DNA from 3 places in the Klebsiella sp. Sb-30 genome. Region 3 is predicted to be linked to each of the others. Evidence: predicted binding sites of a transcription regulator. Region 3 holds the regulator's gene; each other region holds the start of a gene.
What was found. Region 3 encodes LexA, which represses DNA repair genes until DNA is damaged. Its sites were predicted from a motif close to TNCTGTATGTACATACAGNA; they were not measured.
Positions count from the first base shown of each region.

Region 1: rmuC (DNA recombination protein RmuC) is a predicted target of LexA. The motif match lies at 2,484-2,503, and genes of this name have one in related genera.
Region 2: sbmC (DNA gyrase inhibitor SbmC) is a predicted target of LexA. The motif match lies at 1,275-1,294, and genes of this name have one in related genera.

Region 1 is NZ_CM172749.1:5,152,783-5,157,051, reverse strand. Features, by position in the region: gene AC236I_RS24085 (transporter substrate-binding domain-containing protein) at 1-562, shown strand, start outside; gene AC236I_RS24080 (dienelactone hydrolase family protein) at 567-1,379, opposite strand; gene udp (uridine phosphorylase) at 1,646-2,407, shown strand; gene rmuC (DNA recombination protein RmuC) at 2,547-3,995, shown strand; gene ubiE (bifunctional demethylmenaquinone methyltransferase/2-methoxy-6-polyprenyl-1,4-benzoquinol methylase UbiE) at 4,062-4,269, shown strand, end outside.
Region 2 is NZ_CM172749.1:1,786,991-1,791,259, forward strand. Features, by position in the region: gene dacD (serine-type D-Ala-D-Ala carboxypeptidase DacD) at 3-1,169, shown strand; gene sbmC (DNA gyrase inhibitor SbmC) at 1,316-1,789, shown strand; gene AC236I_RS08390 (FUSC family protein) at 1,902-2,960, shown strand; gene AC236I_RS08395 (DUF496 family protein) at 3,129-3,452, shown strand; gene cobT (nicotinate-nucleotide--dimethylbenzimidazole phosphoribosyltransferase) at 3,617-4,269, shown strand, end outside.
Region 3 is NZ_CM172749.1:5,044,662-5,048,930, reverse strand. Features, by position in the region: gene plsB (glycerol-3-phosphate 1-O-acyltransferase PlsB) at 1-1,307, opposite strand, end outside; gene AC236I_RS23590 (diacylglycerol kinase) at 1,437-1,805, shown strand; gene lexA (transcriptional repressor LexA) at 2,026-2,634, shown strand; gene dinF (MATE family efflux transporter DinF) at 2,703-4,019, shown strand; gene AC236I_RS23575 (CsbD family protein) at 4,146-4,269, shown strand, end outside.

The DNA of each region.
Region 1 (4,269 bases), 110 kb from region 3:
CGCGGAATGCGGTTGCGAGGCGCGATTTGTGACCTGGCCGACGGCCGGGAAAGTGGTTGATGTAGCTTTGCTGGACCAGTGGGATATTGCTTTCCTGGCGATTGATCCCGCTCGTGAAGACAAACTGTGCTTCACCCCGCCGTATGTCACGATTGAAAGTTCAGTGCTGGTCAGAAACGACAGCGATATTCACTCCGTACAAGCGATGGATCGCCCGGGAGTAACGATTAACGTCGGGAGAGGGGCGGCCTATGAACTGTATCTGATTCGAACGCTACGCCATGCGGCGATGCAGCAGTACGCTACCTCCCAGGAGGCGATCCGCGCGTTTATCGCCGGGGAAGGGGAGATGGTTGCCGGGATCCGTCAGCCGCTTGCCAGCGTGGCGCGGGAACATCCCCAGTATCGCCTCCTGCCTGATAGTTTCAGCCAGATACAGCAAGCGATTTGCGTTCCCCGAAACCGGCTACAGCACTATGAATTTGTCTGTGGTTGTCTGGCGGCATGGAAGAGTGACGGAACGATCGCCGATATGATTAACCGCCATATCGGCAACCGATAGCGGCTTACGCGCGCTTCCCGCCATACTGCGCAAACCATGCCAGCATACGCTGCCAGCCGTCTTTGGCCGATTCTTCATGATAGCTGGCGCGATAATCGGCGTTAAAGGCGTGATCGGCTTCCGGGTAGACGATGATCTCCGCTTTGGCGTTGGCCGCGCGAAGCGCGTGACGCATGGTTTCCACCGTATCCTGCGGAATGCTGGCGTCTTTGCCACCGTACAACCCCAGCACCGGCGCGTTGAGATCAACGGCGATATCCACCGGATATTTCGCTGAGTTCAGGGTTTTCTGCCCGACCAGCTTCCCGTACCAGGCGACGGCGGCTTTCAGCTGCGGGTTATGGGCGGCATAAAGCCAGGTAATGCGTCCACCCCAGCAGAAGCCGGTGATCAGCAGACGATGAGCATCGCCTCCGTGGCGTGCGGCCCAGCTGGCGACATGGTCGAGGTCGGCCAGCACCTGCGCATCCGGCACTTTGCTGACCAGCTCCTGGAACAGGGTGGGGATATCGGTATAGTCATTCGGATCGCCCTGGCGGAAGTAGAGCTCTGGTGCGATAGCCAGATATCCCTCCTGCGCCAGACGGCGGCAAATGTCGCGGATATGTTCATGGACGCCGAAAATTTCCTGAACAACGATAACGACCGGCAGCAGGCCATCGGCGTTCTTCGGACGAGCATGATAGGCCGGCATGTTCTCTCCCTGAGTGGGGATCGACGTTTCGCCTGTGATGATGCTCTCCTCCGAGGTATGAACGGCGGTAGAAGCGTGCGGCGTGGCTGCAGGCGCAAAGCCAGGTTGCTTGGTTGTGGTCATGGTATTCTCCGTACCCTTATTTATTAGCGCATCGATAACTATAGACGCTATCGACCGGACGTTAACAAAGCACAGTGCCTGAAACAGGCTATCTTTTGTTCAGACACGATGAATATAACTTGTTAATGTGATGTTTATCACTTTTTGATGGAAAATCATTGCAATGATTTTTGTTCATGGTGATTTTTGTCACAAAACTAAGCGGGTAGCTTCTGTAAAGTACCGTTTTGCTTCTGCTGATAATTCGACCCACAGAGGAGTTTTTTATGTCTAAGTCTGATGTTTTTCATCTCGGCCTCACCAAAAACGATTTACAAGGGGCTACGCTGGCTATCGTCCCTGGCGATCCGGAGCGTGTGGAAAAGATCGCCGCGCTGATGGATAAGCCGGTCAAGCTGGCATCTCACCGCGAATTTACCTCCTGGCGTGCCGAACTGGATGGCAAGTCGGTCATTGTCTGCTCTACCGGTATCGGCGGCCCGTCAACGTCCATCGCCGTTGAAGAACTGGCGCAGCTGGGGATTCGTACCTTCCTGCGTATCGGCACCACCGGCGCTATCCAGCCACACATTAACGTCGGTGACGTGCTGGTTACCACCGCATCCGTACGTCTCGATGGCGCGAGTCTGCACTTTGCGCCGATGGAATACCCGGCCGTGGCTGACTTTGCCTGCACCACTGCGCTGGTTGAAGCGGCCAAATCGATCGGCGCGACCACCCATATCGGCGTGACCGCATCATCTGACACCTTCTACCCGGGCCAGGAGCGCTACGACACCTTCTCCGGTCGCGTGGTCAGCCGTTTTAAAGGTTCTATGGAAGAGTGGCAGTCAATGGGGGTCATGAACTACGAGATGGAGTCTGCGACTCTGCTGACCATGTGTGCCAGCCAGGGGCTGCGTGCCGGGATGGTTGCCGGGGTTATCGTCAACCGTACCCAGCAGGAAATTCCGAACGCGGAAACCATGAAGCAAACCGAAAGCCACGCGGTAAAAATCGTCGTCGAAGCGGCTCGCCGTCTGCTGTAATTCCTCGCCTCTCCACCCAGGGCCGGATCTTCCGGCCTTTCTTTTTTGCGCTGCGCCTCGCAGGAAATCTCTTTTAAACTGGACGTTTGTACAGCACAATTCTATTTTTGTGCCGTAAGTTGTTGCCGCAGGGGGCGTTGTGGATATCTCGATTGTGATAAGTGCCATCGTGGCGCTGGCCGTAGGGCTGGTCGCAGGGTGGCTGGCGACCAAAGCCAAAGCTGACCAAATTCGCGCCGACCTTATCGAGGAGCGCCGTGAACTGGATATCGAGCTCAGCGCCGCGCGCCAGCAGCTGGTGCAGGAGGCCCACTGGCGCGATGAATGTGAGTTGCTGAATAACGAACTGCGCAGCCTGCGTGATATCAATAGCTCTCTGGAGGCCGATCTCCGCGAAGTCACCACCCGCCTTGAATCTACCCGGATCCACGCCGAGGATAAAATCCGCCAGATGGTGAACAGCGAACAGCGTCTGAGCGAGCAGTTTGAAAACCTGGCAAACCGCATTTTCGAACACAGCAACCGGCGCGTCGATGAGCAGAACCGGCAGAGTTTACATGGCCTGCTGACGCCGCTGCGTGAACAGCTGGACGGTTTCCGCCGCCAGGTGCAGGACAGTTTTGGCCAGGAGGCGCGTGAGCGGCATACGCTGGCCCATGAGATCCGCAATCTGCAGCAGCTGAACGCGCAGATGGCGCAGGAGGCGTTGAACCTGACCCGGGCGTTGAAAGGGGATAACAAAACGCAGGGTAACTGGGGAGAGGTGGTGCTAACCCGCGTGCTGGAAGCTTCCGGGCTACGCGAAGGGTATGAATACCAGACCCAGGTCAGCATCGAAACAGAAGGTCGTTCGCGCATGCAGCCCGATGTCATCGTTCGCCTGCCGCAGGGGAAAGACGTGGTCATTGATGCCAAAATGACGCTGGTGGCCTACGAACGCTATTTCAATGCCGAAGATGACTACACCCGCGAGGCGGCGCTGCAGGAGCATATCGCCTCGGTGCGTAACCATATTCGCCTGCTCGGACGTAAAGATTATCAACAGCTGCCGGGCCTGCGCTCGCTCGACTATGTGCTGATGTTTATTCCCGTGGAGCCGGCTTTCCTGCTGGCTATCGACCGCCAGCCTGAACTTATCAGCGAAGCGCTGAAGAACAACATTATGCTGGTCAGTCCGACGACGCTGCTGGTGGCGCTGCGGACGATTGCCAATCTCTGGCGTTATGAACATCAAAGCCGCAATGCGCAGAAAATCGCTGAGCGCGCAGGTCGTCTGTACGACAAAATGCGACTGTTCGTTGATGATATGTCCGCCATCGGGCAGAGCCTGGATAAAGCCCAGGATAACTATCGCCAGGCGATGAAAAAGCTTGCTTCCGGGCGCGGAAATCTGCTGGTGCAGGCAGAAGCGTTCCGCGGTCTTGGCGTTGAAGTGAAGCGCGGGATTAATCCTGATTTAGTCGATCAGGCAACGGCTCAGGATGACGAATATCGTTCTGAAGAAGACGAAAAAGCGCTTGAAGATAACGAATTTACCTCCGATCCGGCCGATGAGACGATGTCCGGCGAGTCCTCTATGCCGCGTTGAACCGTATGGGAAATGCGCTGAATCTGTTACACTCGGCGAACATTTTCTTGATAAGCAGGCATTGAGATGGTTGAGGATTCACAAGAAACGACGCACTTTGGTTTTCAGACGGTAGCCAAAGAGCAGAAGGCGGACATGGTGGCACATGTATTCCATTCTGTGGCCGCAAAATATGATGTTATGAATGATCTGATGTCGTTCGGTATTCATCGTTTGTGGAAGCGTTTCACCATCGATTGCAGCGGCGTACGCCGTGGACAGACCGTTCTGGACC
Region 2 (4,269 bases), 2.1 Mb from region 3:
CGTTGAAAGGCCGTTTTTTTATTGCTGTAACTTTGCTCGCTTCGAGCGTTTCTTGCGCATTTGCTGCCAATGATTTCCCCGTCACCGTGCCGCCACCGTCCATTCAGGCGGGCTCCTGGGTACTGATGGATTACACGACCGGGCAGATCCTGACTGCGGGTAATGAACACCAGCAGCGCAACCCTGCCAGCCTGACCAAACTCATGACCGGATACGTCGTCGATCGCGCCATCGACAGTCATCGTATCTCCTTTGACGATATTGTGACCGTCGGCCGCGACGCCTGGGCGAAAGGCAACCCTGTCTTTGACGGCTCGTCGTTGATGTTCCTTAAGGCCGGCGATCGGGTCAGCGTCCGGGATTTAAGCCGCGGCCTCATCGTCGACTCCGGCAATGATGCCTGCGTGGCGCTGGCTGATTATGTCGCAGGCGGCCAGCCGCAGTTCGTGGCCATGATGAATGAGTACGTAAAAAAACTGCATCTGCAGGATACCCACTTTGAAACCGTGCATGGCCTGGATGCGCCGGGTCAACACAGCTCGGCGTACGATCTTGCGGTGCTGTCGCGGGCGATCATTCACGGCGAGCCCGACGTTTATCACATGTACAGCCAAAAAAGCCTGACGTGGAACGGGATCACCCAGCAGAACCGGAACGGGCTGCTATGGGATAAGACCATGAATGTTGATGGATTAAAGACCGGGCATACCTCCGGCGCCGGCTTTAACCTGATTGCCTCCGCGGTGGACGGCCAGCGGCGCCTGATTGCCGTAGTGATGGGGGCCGATAGCCCGAAAGGGCGCGAACAGCAGGCGGCAAAACTGCTGCACTGGGGCCAGCAAAATTTCGACACCGTTCAGGTGCTGCAAAAGGGCAAAAAGGTCGGCAGCGAACGTATCTGGTACGGTGATAAAGAACAAATCCAGCTGGGCACCGATCAGGATTTCTGGCTGGCGCTGCCGAAGTCGGAAGTGCCGCGTATTAAAGCCAAATATGTGCTGGATAAAAAAGATCTTGAGGCGCCAATTGCCGCAAATCAACGGGTCGGGGAAATCTCACTCTATGACGGCGACAAAGTGGTCGCTCACTGGCCGCTGGTGACGCTGGAAAGCGTCGGCAAGGGCGGGGTGTTCTCGCGGATGAGCGATTATCTGCATCACGCGCTGTAACCGCAACGCCCCGCACGGGGCGTTTTTTTTGCTCATTTTTCGCCCCCCTTCATTGGCCACTCTGTGAATCAGCGCACATACTGATGTGCATCACCTGGCTACAGTATATGTACATTTATACAGTCGTTATCACTGGTGGAGGCAATATGAACTACAGCGTGAAGTCCGTCGGCAAACGAACCATTGCCGGTTTTCATATGGTGGGGCCCTGGGAGCAGACCGTTAAACAGGGTTTTGAGCAGCTTATGGCGTGGGTCAGCGGCCGTCAGATTCCGGCACAGGAGTGGGTGGCCGTTTACTATGACAATCCCGATCAGGTTCCACCGGAGAAGCTGCGCTGCGATACGGTGGTCACCGTAGCAGACGATTTCGTCATTCCGCCCAATAGCGAAGGGGTTATTCTCACTGAGATTGCCGGGGGAGAGTATGCAGTCGCCAGCGCGCGGGTGGAAAATCACGACTTCTCGACGCCGTGGCTGGCGTTCTTCAATAGCCTGGTGCAGAGCAAGGCGTATCGGCTGGCGGAAAAACCCTGTTTTGAGGTCTATCTCAACGACGGCAATCAGGACGGTTACTGGGACATCGAAATGTATGTCGCGGTGGAACGGGTGGCGAAATAAGCGCTTACCCCTGCAGTGGACAAGGTTTTTTACATTAGCGTACTGCTTACATTGAAAAAGCAGTTACAATTGGCCTTTGCTTCCTGCCGCCGTTTGCTTGCTGGAGAGGTCTGTGCGCGCTGATAAATCACTTAAGCCTTTCGAAATCCGTCTGTATCGCCACTATCGCGTGGTGCATGGTATTCGAATTGCTCTGGCCTTTGTCCTTACCTTTTTGCTGGTTCGTTTGCTGAATGTACCGGAAGGGACGTGGCCTCTGATCACTCTGGTGGTGGTGATGGGGCCGATTTCGTTCTGGGGCAACGTGGTGCCGCGCGCCTTTGAGCGTATCGGCGGCACTATCCTGGGCTCGGCGCTCGGGCTGGTGGCGTTAAAGCTTGAGCTTATCTCCTTACCCGTCATGGTGCTGTGGTGCGCGGTGGCGATGTTCCTCTGCGGCTGGCTGGCGTTAGGGAAAAAACCGTATCAGGCGCTGCTCATCGGCATTACGCTGGCGGTGGTGGTGGGCGCGCCGCCAGGGGATATGCACACCGCGCTATGGCGAAGCGGCGATGTTATCTTTGGTTCCCTGCTGGCCATGCTGTTCACCGGCATCTGGCCGCAGCGGGCGTTCCTGCACTGGCGAATCCAGATGGCAAATTACGTCACCGCCTTCAACCGTCTTTATCAGGCCGGATTCTCCCCCAATCTGGTGGAAAGACCGCGGCTGGAAAAACATCTGCAAAAAGTGCTTAACGATGTGGTGAAGATGCGCGGGCTGATTACCCCGGCGAGTAAAGAAACCCATATCCAGAAAGCCATCTTTGAAGCTATTCAAACCGTGAGTCGTAACCTGGTCTGCATGCTGGAACTGCAGATCAATGCATACTGGAGCTCGCGTCCCGGCCATTTTGTGATGCTGAACGCCCACACGCTGCGCGAGACCCAGCAGATGACCCAGCAAACGCTGCTGACGATTGCGCATGCGCTGTATGAAGGTAATCCGCAGCCGATTCGCGCCAACACGGAAAAACTCAATGATATCGTCGCCGAACTGCGCGAACTAATGAAAGAACATCAGGGAGATAGCCTGGCGGAAACCCCGATCCACGGCTACGTCTGGCTGACGATAGAACTGGCGCGCCAGCTTGAACTGCTGTCGAATTTAATCTGCCGGGCTTTGCGTAAATAAAAACCAGATGCGCGCAATTTGCCCACAGGTTGCTTCGATTCAGCAGCATTTAGGGTTATGATAAACGTAAAGGAAAAAACATTGTCATCCGCGGCTGCTAACAGTTATGTTAGCCCTATATAGCAGTCGCTTTAGCGAATCCGAATCTCAAATATTAGGGGTGTAAAAATGGAAACAACTAAGCCTTCTTTCCAGGACGTACTGGAGTTTGTTCGTCTGTATCGTCGTAAGAACAAATTGCAGCGTGAAATTCAGGACGTTGAGAAAAAGATCCGTGATAACCAGAAGCGCGTACTGCTGCTGGACAACCTCAGTGACTACATCAAACCGGGCATGAGCGTTGAAGCTATTCAGGGCATCATCGCCAGCATGAAAAGCGATTACGAAGATCGTGTTGATGACTACATCATCAAAAATGCCGAACTGTCGAAAGAACGTCGTGACATTTCCAAAAAGCTGAAAGTCATGGGCGAAGCGAAGGTCGAAGAGTAATCGCATCGTACCTGCCCGGCGGCGGCTCTCGCCGTCGGGAATTATCCCCTCTCTGATTTATCTCCTTCTCCCGGTGGCGAACCGCTGCGTCACGCCAGCTTTCATGCGCGACGGCGTTCACGACGGGCTATGGCAAATCACCTGCAAGTGCTACGAGGAACATGATGGACAATCTTTCGGCCTTCATCGCCGACATTCCGCTGCCGGACCGCGCGGCGATGGCTCAGGCGCAACAACATCTGGATGGGTTATTGAAACCCCCGGGCAGTCTGGGACGACTGGAGGCGCTGGCAGTACAGCTGGCCGGAATGCCAGGGCTGCAGGGACAGCTGCAGCTGGCGGAAAAAGCCATTGTGGTGATGTGCGCCGATCACGGCGTCTGGCACGAAGGGGTGGCGATCTCGCCGCAGGCCGTTACGGCGATTCAGGCGATAAACATGACCCGCAAGAATACCGGCGTCTGCGTGCTGGCGGCCCAGGCGGGCGCGCAGGTGCATGTAGTCGATGCCGGTATCGACGCGGATCCGATCCCTGGTCTGGTGGATATGAGAGTGGCGCGCGGCAGCGGTAATATTGCCCGCACGGCGGCAATGAGCCGGGAACAGGCGACGGCGCTGCTACTGGCCAGCATTCGCTATACGCGAGAACTGGCGTCGCAGGGCGTACGCGTGTTCGGCGTTGGCGAACTGGGGATGGCGAACACCACGCCGGCGGCGGCGGTCGTCAGCGTTCTTACCGGGAACGACGCGCAGGATGTGGTGGGCATCGGCGCTAACCTGCCGGTCTCGCAGCTGGGTCACAAAGCCGATGTCGTCCG
Region 3 (4,269 bases):
GCGTAGGTGCCCACTTCCATCACGTGCTCGTAACCGATGTAGATAGGCACCAGCGTGATCGGTCGGGTCCCGCCGCGCAGCATGGCCTGGATGGTCATCGACAGGGTGCCGGTTTTCGGATCCAGCAGACGGCCGGTACGCGAGCGGCCCCCTTCAACGAAGTACTCCACGGAGTAACCCCGGCTGAACAACTCGCCGAGATATTCGCGGAACACCGTGGAATAGAGCTTATTGCCCTTAAAGGTACGGCGAATAAAGAATGCGCCACCGCGGCGGAAAATGGGGCCTGCTGGCCAGAAGTTCAGGTTGATACCGGCGGCAATATGCGGCGGCACCAGCCCCTGGTGATACAGCACGTAGGAGAGCAGCAGATAGTCCATATGGCTACGATGGCACGGTACGTACACAATTTCGTGCCCTTCATGGGCCAGCTGACGTACGCGCTCGGCGTTGTGGACGTTGATCCCCTGATAGAGACGGTTCCAGGTAAAACCGAGAACGCGGTCGGTCAGGCGAATCATCTCATAAGAGAAATTCGCGGCGATCTCTTCCATCAGCGCGATGGCGTTTTGCTGCGCCTTCTCATGGGAAATTTTCTTGCTGCGCGCTTCATCTTCCACCGCGCGGGCGATGGCTTTGGAGGCCAGCAGCTTATTGAACAGATCCTGACGTGCCGGCAGACGTGGGCCGACGGCGGCCAGACGTTGGCGGGCGAAGTGCATACGCGCGACGCGGGCCAGCTTCTGGGCGATAATTTTATCGGTGCCGTGTTCGGTGGCCATTCTGCGCAGAGAAACCGGCGGCGAGAAACGGACAAAGCTGTCGCGGCCCAGCCACAGAACGGCGAAGAACTTCTGAATGCCATTCAGCATGCGCAGCGGCGGGTTTACTTCGCCTTTTTCGCGCCCTGGCGCACGACCAAACATCACCGAGACTGGCACCATTTGCACGTCCAGGTCAGGATGGTTGCGGTGCAGATCCAGGTAGTCGTGGAACAGCTTAATCGACTCTTCTTTCGGCGCGTAGTAGGTAAAGACGCGCGGGCCACCGTGGATAAATACGTAGCGCGGCAGCAGCGCGCCATCGATTTCCAGCGGTTCAAGCGGATCGGGTAAATCGTGCTCCAGGCACTGGGCGCGCAGGGTCAGCAGGTCCGCCTTGGAATTATAAGGCAGGACGTACATGATCGGACGCGAGGTATCCAGCCCTAATTCCTGAGCAGGTTCTGCGGGAATAGACTTGCTTTTTACCAGCACCCGTAATGGTAAATTCAGTAATTTATAGTAAATTCGTTGCCAGCCGGACATAAACGATGTGAAGCCTCTGGTTAATCATGCAAATGCGCGGCAAGAATAACAGAAAGCGCGCAAAATTTCCGTTGCCACGCGGCAAACGCGTACACTCATTGACGTCATTTACATAAAAAGGTTCTTTTGATGGCCAATAATACCACTGGGTTAACCCGAATCATTAAAGCGGCAGGTTATTCCTGGAAAGGGTTCCGTGCGGCATGGATAAATGAGGCCGCATTTCGTCAAGAAGGCATCGCCGCCATTGTTGCTGTCGCGATCGCCTGCTGGCTGGACGTTGACGCCATCACGCGTGTGCTGCTGATAGGCTCGGTCCTGATAGTGATGATAGTCGAAATTCTTAATAGCGCGATTGAGGCGGTGGTGGACCGTATTGGCCCGGAACATCATGAGCTGTCCGGTCGGGCGAAAGATATGGGTTCTGCGGCGGTGCTGCTGGCCATTGTGATCGCGCTGATCACCTGGGGCCTCTTGCTGTGGGCCCGCTATCACTGAGCGACCACTTTGTGAGATGCCCCCGCCTGGCGATGTCCTCCCGGCGATCGGCCGACCCCCGATGGGTTTTGCCCGGCTGGCGACAACCACCCCTGGCGCAATGGGCTATCGGGGACGCAAAATGGAAAGAATCTCCTGATTTTTGTGTGAAATTTGATTCCAAAATCACCGTTAGCTGTATATACTCACAGCATAACTGTATATACACCCAGGGGGCGGGATGAAAGCGTTAACGACCAGGCAGCAAGAGGTGTTTGATCTCATTCGGGATCACATCAGCCAGACGGGCATGCCGCCGACGCGTGCGGAAATTGCTCAGCGCTTGGGGTTCCGTTCCCCAAACGCGGCGGAAGAACACCTGAAAGCGCTGGCGCGTAAGGGCGCGATCGAGATTATCTCCGGCGCCTCCCGGGGGATTCGCCTGCTTACGGAAGAAGAACCGGGTTTACCGTTGATTGGCCGCGTGGCGGCCGGTGAGCCGCTGCTGGCTCAGCAGCATATCGAAGGCCACTTCCAGGTCGATCCGGCGATGTTCAAGCCGAACGCCGACTTTTTGCTGCGGGTAAGCGGCATGTCAATGAAAGATATCGGTATTCTCGATGGCGATCTGCTGGCGGTCCATAAAACGCAGGATGTACGCAACGGCCAGGTTGTCGTGGCGCGTATTGACGAAGAGGTCACCGTTAAGCGTCTTAAAAAACAGGGCAATATCGTCGAACTTCTGCCAGAAAACAGCGAGTTTTCCCCTATCGTGGTGAATCTACGCGAACAAAATTTCACTATCGAAGGGCTGGCCGTTGGCGTGATTCGCAACGGCGAGTGGCTGTAACACCTTCCCCACGCAGCATCGTCTGATGCATGATGCTGCGCTGTCTCCTCCCGGTCAGGCTCTTTCTCATGTTCTTTAACGCCGCTGATAAGGCCCTGTGGCGCCTGGCGCTACCCATGATTTTCTCCAATATCACCGTTCCGCTGCTGGGACTGGTGGATACCGCCGTGATTGGCCATCTCGACAGCCCGGTTTACCTCGGCGGTGTCGCGGTCGGCGCGACGGCCACCAGTTTTCTCTTCATGCTGCTGCTTTTCCTGCGGATGAGTACCACCGGACTGACGGCGCAGGCCTTTGGCGCCAAAGATCCTCTCCGCCTGGCGCGGGCACTGGTGCAGCCGCTGGGGCTGGCAACAGGCGCCGGCCTGCTGATTGTGATTTTCCGAACCCCGCTTATCGATCTGGCGTTGCATATTGTTGGCGGCAATGACGCGGTGCTGGAGCAGGCGCGGCGCTTTCTCGACATCCGCTGGCTGAGTGCGCCGGCATCGCTGGCAAACCTGGTGCTGCTCGGTTGGCTGTTGGGCGTACAGTACGCCCGGGCGCCGGTGATTTTGCTGATCGTTGGCAACCTGCTGAATATTGTGCTCGATCTGTGGCTGGTGATGGGCCTGCACCTGAACGTGCAGGGGGCCGCGCTGGCGACGGTCACCGCCGAATATGTCACCTTTATCATCGGGCTGCTGATGGCAAGGCGCGTGCTGGCGCTACGCGGCGTGTCATTTGCCCTGCTCAAGCGCGCGTGGCGCGGAGATGTGCGCCGCTTGCTGGCGCTCAATCGCGATATCATGCTGCGCTCTCTGCTGCTTCAGTTGTGCTTTGGTGCGGTGACCGTTTTCGGCGCTCGTCTTGGCGGTGAGATCGTTGCCGTCAACGCGCTCCTGATGACCATGTTGACCTTCACCGCCTATGCCCTGGATGGTTTTGCTTATGCCGTGGAAGCGCACTCCGGACAGGCGTACGGCGCGCGTGACGGTAGCCAGTTGCTTGATGTCTGGCGGGCGGCCTGCCGCCAGTCGGGAATGGTGGCGCTGGCCTTTGCGGCAACCTATGCCGTAGCCGGGCAGCAGATTATCGCCCTGTTGACTTCGCTACCCTCGCTTCAGCTGCTTGCCGATCGCTATCTGATCTGGCAGATCGTTTTGCCGGTGATTGGCGTGTGGTGTTATTTGCTGGATGGCATGTTCATCGGCGCGACGCGCGGGGCTGAGATGCGCAACAGCATGGCGGTGGCGGCGGCGGGGTTTGCCCTGACGCTGCTGACGCTGCCGGTCCTTGGCAACCACGCGCTATGGCTGGCGCTGGCGGTCTTCCTCGCGCTGCGCGGTCTGTCGCTGGCGGTCATCTGGCGGCGACACTGGCGGCGTGGCACCTGGTTTTCGTAGCGATTTTTGATATGTAATTGGTTAAAGATTCCGAATAATAAATTCAACTCAGAATTCTTATCTATAGTTAATACTATGTCCGGCACACAGCGGGCTGTTAACTCACCGAACGATGAGGATTGAATTATGAACAAAGACGAAATCGGCGGTAACTGGAAACAGTTGAAAGGTAAAGCGAAAGAAAAATGGGGCAAGCTGACCGATGACGATATGACCGTCATTGAAGGTAAGCGTGACCAGCTGGTCGGGA